Regions from separate parts of the Halomonas sp. C22 genome, predicted to be linked through region 2. Evidence: predicted binding sites of a transcription regulator. Region 2 holds the regulator's gene; the other holds the start of a gene.
The links. The regulator sigma-54, encoded in region 2, starts transcription at its own class of promoters, with help from an activator protein. The targets are predictions, from matches to a motif close to TGGCACNNNNNTTGCTNT.

Region 1: a site for sigma-54 is predicted at 1,239-1,256, ahead of FEU76_RS06205 (P-II family nitrogen regulator). Genes of this name have one in related genera too.

Annotation. Positions count from the first base shown of each region.
Region 1 covers NZ_VBVC01000002.1:619,015-621,412, reverse strand. The annotation lists gene FEU76_RS06215 (ABC transporter substrate-binding protein) at 1-399, opposite strand, end outside; gene FEU76_RS06210 (accessory factor UbiK family protein) at 683-982, opposite strand; gene FEU76_RS06205 (P-II family nitrogen regulator) at 1,333-1,671, shown strand; gene FEU76_RS06200 (ammonium transporter) at 1,733-2,398, shown strand, end outside.
Region 2 covers NZ_VBVC01000006.1:155,879-158,276, forward strand. The annotation lists gene ptsN (PTS IIA-like nitrogen regulatory protein PtsN) at 1-448, opposite strand, end outside; gene hpf (ribosome hibernation-promoting factor, HPF/YfiA family) at 453-761, opposite strand; gene FEU76_RS12930 (RNA polymerase factor sigma-54) at 859-2,274, opposite strand; gene lptB (LPS export ABC transporter ATP-binding protein) at 2,380-2,398, opposite strand, start outside.

The DNA of each region.
Region 1 (2,398 bases), on a different contig from region 2:
CTGGCGGGTGAGTGTCTGCATTTCCTGCCACGTATCGGTGCCTGGCGAGTAAAGGGCGAAAGTGCCCACCGGCGCGATGCGCTCCAACCGAGGAATCAGCCCGGTAAACATGGGCGAGAGCAGGGTTTGCTCAGGGGGCGATTGGGCCAGCAGCTCGAAGTTGGGCTGGGTGCGTAGGCCAAGGTCGCTGACGTGCTCCGGGATACGCGGCTCGCCTACCCAATCGTGATATCCCGGCTGTTGCGCGATACCGCTGACCGGAGCGCCAATCGCCAGCAGCGTTTCGGCGATGGTCCAGTCGATGGTGGCCCACTGGGCGTGGCTGGCAGTGCTGAACAGCAAGGCTGCCGCGAGCAAGCAGCTGCGGGCCAGGGTCGGGAGTCGGGGGATGCAGCGCATGAAGTGGGCACCTGACAATAAGCGCTTTATTTAAACGATTCTTTTTATCAATTGCAAATGGAAACAGCGGAGGTCGCACAAGTCGTCAGCGCGAGACGCCCCAGGGGCGTAACTGCTCCAACATGGTGCATGAGGTGGCTTTCGCCATGCCTTCGCGGGTTTGATGCGTCACAAAGTGAGCCGTAAGGGGTCAGGCGGATAAGCGCGCTGGGTGCCTATCCAAGGCCACCCAGCGTTGCCTCAGCTTGGGTTGCCGGGGGTGGGCTTGCCTTGCTCGGCAGGCTCAACGGGGGGCTGGCGGTACTTCGGCTTCCATGGGGGCGGACTGCGCGGCGCTGGCCGCTTCCACCGTGGCTTCCAGGCTGGCCACCTGACGCTCCAGCGCTTCGACACGCGCGCGCGTGCGCTGAAGCACATCCATCAAGATATCAAAGTCTTCTCGTGATACCAGCTCCAGGCGGTCGAAGGCGCCTCGTACCACTTGCTGCACGCCTTTCTGAATGTCTTCCGGGGCCTGGGAAGCATTCTGTAAACGGTCGCCTATCTGCTGGGCTAAACGGCTGATGCGATCCTGGGGCGTCATGGCTCTCTCCTTAAACGGTGGCGCATAAATGTGGATAGCTTACCTGTAAGGATACGCAACCCTTTGCCAAACCGCATTCCCCGCGTGCGTTTTCTCCTGCAATGTGCGTATGCATCAAAAAAGAGCGCGCCGCTTTTGTTGGTGATCGTTTTTAGTGCATGGGCGGGTGTGAATGGATGCGTAGTCGCCTTGCCAGTGGCTGTAAAGCGCACTTTTTAAACCTTAAGGTTATGAATTTAAATGAGAAAAAATCCAGTGGCACGGTATGAGCATTAGCAGGGCAAGCACTAGATTCGGGCGGCCACGCCGCTCTCCACCGAGTGGGACTGAACCAGCAGGGGAGATCCGGGATGAAACTCATCACCGCTATCATCAAGCCTTTCAAGCTTGACGACGTTCGTGAAGCACTCGCCGACAACGGCGTGCAGGGGATTACGGTTACTGAGGTCAAGGGATTTGGTCGTCAGAAAGGCCACACCGAGCTGTATCGCGGTGCCGAGTACGTAGTGGACTTTCTGCCCAAGGTGAAAGTGGAAGTGGCCGTGGACGATGCGCGTCTGGAGAGCGTGCTGGATGCCATCTGCAGCGCTGCCAACAGCGGCAAGATCGGTGACGGCAAAGTGTTCGTGACGCCGCTGGAAGATGTCATTCGTATTCGTACCGGAGAGCGTGGCGCCGACGCGGTATAGGCCTGCCCACACAACGACGACCCACTACGTATAACTTCTCTTGGATCACGGGGAACACCTGATGAACGAGCTTACAGAATTGAGCTATGCGCTCGATACGTTTTACTTCCTGATTTGCGGCGTACTGGTCATGTGGATGGCCGCCGGCTTCTCGATGCTCGAGGCCGGTATGGTACGTTCCAAGAACACCGCTGAAATTCTGACCAAGAACATTGCGCTGTTTGCCATTGCCTGCACCATGTACCTGCTGGTGGGCTACTACATCATGTACTCCAGCGGCGAAGGCGGTTTCCTGCCCAGCCTTGGCTTCCTGATCGGTGCCGAGAACAGCGTCGATGCGGTGCTGGCCGGTGGTGAGGATGCCCCTTACTACGCCATGCGTTCGGACTTCTTCTTCCAGGTCGTATTCGTCGCAACGGCAATGTCGATCGTGTCGGGTGCCGTGGCCGAGCGTATGAAGCTGTGGGCCTTCCTGGCCTTCGCGGTGGTCATGACCGCCTTCATCTACCCGGTGTCTGGCTACTGGACCTGGGGCGGTGGCTGGCTGGATGGCGTTGGCTACTCTGACTATGCGGGCTCGGGTATCGTCCACATGGCCGGTGCCGCTGCAGCGTTGGCAGGTGTGCTGGTCCTGGGCCCCCGTAAGGGCAAGTATGGCAAAGACGGTTCTATCCACGCGATTCCGGGCGCCAACATGCCGCTGGCCACGCTGGGTACCTTCATCCTG
Region 2 (2,398 bases):
TCTTGTCGGTCAACAGCGTCAGCAGTTCACGCTGGCTGCTGACATTGCGCAATTGCTGACGTGTGGCTGCGTCGTTCATGATCGTGGCGACCTGACCCAATAGCGCCAAATGCGTATCATCGGCTTCTTCGGGTACCAGCAGCACGAACACCAGATCGACGGGGTCACCATCGATGGCATCGAAGTCGACGGGTTCGGCCAGCTTGAGAAAACCGGCAATGGGCGTGCTGCAGTGAGGACTGCGTGCGTGGGGAATGGCCACGCCATTGCCGATGCCGGTACTGCCCAGCCGTTCACGGCCAATCAATCGACTGAAGACTTCCTGGCTATCCAGGCTGGGCGTGTTTTGAGCGATAAAGGTGCTGAAAAACTCCAGCACCCTTTTTTTGCTGCCCCCGGGCACGTCGTACAGCACGCGCTCCGGGGGGAGAATGGTTTCCAACGTCATCGGGTTAACGCACGCCAGCGCCTTGGGCGCGGGCTTGTGCTTTTTCCTTGTGTTTTACGAGCTGACGGTCGATTTTGTCCGCCAGGGCGTCAATGGCTGCGTACATGTCGTTGTCCAGCGCTTCGGCATGAAGGTCGGCTCCTGCTGCGTGCAGGGTGCAGGCGGCTTGCTGGCGCTCCTTTTCAACAGATAAGGTGACCTGGACGGTCGTGATGTTGTCGTAGTGACGTTCAACGCGTTCCAGCTTTTCGTTTACGTAGTCACGCAAGGCGTCAGTCAGTTCAACGTGATGACCAGTGATGTTTACTTGCATTGACGTGCTCCTTATCCATCGGACTGTACTTCGATTGTAACCCTTTTTGGGCCATTGCAAAGCCCTCGTCGAGAGTTTGTTGGGCGAGAGCGTTTAACTAGCGTAAACGACGGCGCTCACTCGACGAAGGTATACCCATCGACTCACGGTACTTGGCCACGGTGCGGCGGGCCACGGTAATGCCGCCCGCTTCCAGCAGGGTGACCAGACGGCTGTCGGAGAGTGGCTTGCCCGGAGGCTCGTCCTGAATCAGTTTCTTGATGCGTGCTCGAATGGCCGTGCTGGAATGGCTGTCGCCACCTTCCTGGCCGCTGACTTGGCTGGAGAAGAAGTACTTGAGCTCGAACACCCCGCGCGGGGTATGAATGTATTTCTGGGTAGTGACCCGCGAGATGGTCGATTCATGCATCTCCACCGCTTCGGCGATATCGGCCAGAATCAGCGGTTTCATGGCTTCTTCGCCATGCTCCAGAAAGCCGATCTGCCGAGCAATGATCTCGCGCCCCACGCGCAGCAGGGTGTCGTTGCGGCTCGAAAGGCTTTTGATCAGCCAGCGAGCCTCCTGGAGATGCTCTTTCAGAAACTGGTTGTCCTGGCTCTTGTCGGCGCGTTTGATCAGGCTGGCGTAGTCGGGCTGAATACGCAGTCGAGGCAGCGCTTCCGGGTTGAGTTCCAGGTGCCAGCCCTCGTGATCGTGGCGTACCACCAGATCTGGCGTGACATAGCTGTCGTCGGTGATGCCGTAGGCGCTTCCAGGCCTGGGGTCAAGGCTGCGAATTAAACGGATGACATCGTCCAACTGCTCGTCGTCGAGGCTCAGGCGTCGCTTTAGCAAGCGCATGTCGTCCTTGCCGAGAGCTTCGAGAAACTGGCGTACCAGGCGTTTGGCAGGCATCAGCAGCGGGGTGTCTTCGGGCAGCGAGGCCAGCTGCAGCATCAGGCACTCCCGCAGGTCACGGGCAAATACTCCGGTGGGTTCAAACTGCTGAAGGCGCAGCAGGGTGTTTTCGACCTCGCGCTGGCTCAGGCCGTCGTGGCCTTGTGCCTTGAGCCCCTCGCGAATGTCGTTGAGAGGCTGGGTCAGGTAGCCGTTGGCATCCAGCGCATCGATGAGGCTTTCGGCGATGGCATGTTCACGGGAGGAGAAGTCGGTCATGGCCAATTGCCAAAGCAGGTGACCGTGCAGGCTCTGCCCCGCCGCCTGACGCTCGAAGTCCGGGCCTTCGCTGCTGCCGCCCATGCTCCCCATGTCCTGGTACGTGTCGGACCAGTCGCTGTCTACGGAAAGCTCGCTGGGGATGCTGTCTGCCCACTCGGCTTCCTGAGGCTCGCTGACGGCCTGTTCGCCAAACTCATCTTCCTGCTCGAGCATGGGGTTGGCATCCAGCGCCTGCTGAATTTCTTGACGAAGGTCCAGCGTCGATAGCTGAAGCAGCGCAATGGCCTGCTGCAGCTGAGGTGTCATGGTCAGCTGTGTGCCGATGCGCAGTTGAAGAGAAGCTTTCATGACCATCTGAGAACCACTCGTTAATCAGAAAGCTCCACCCTAGAGCGACTCTCCGTTTGGTGCAAGTGCAATAAGCATGCCACTAAATAAAATGTCTTCGTGGGCCATTGTTTAAAGCCGGAAGTCGGCG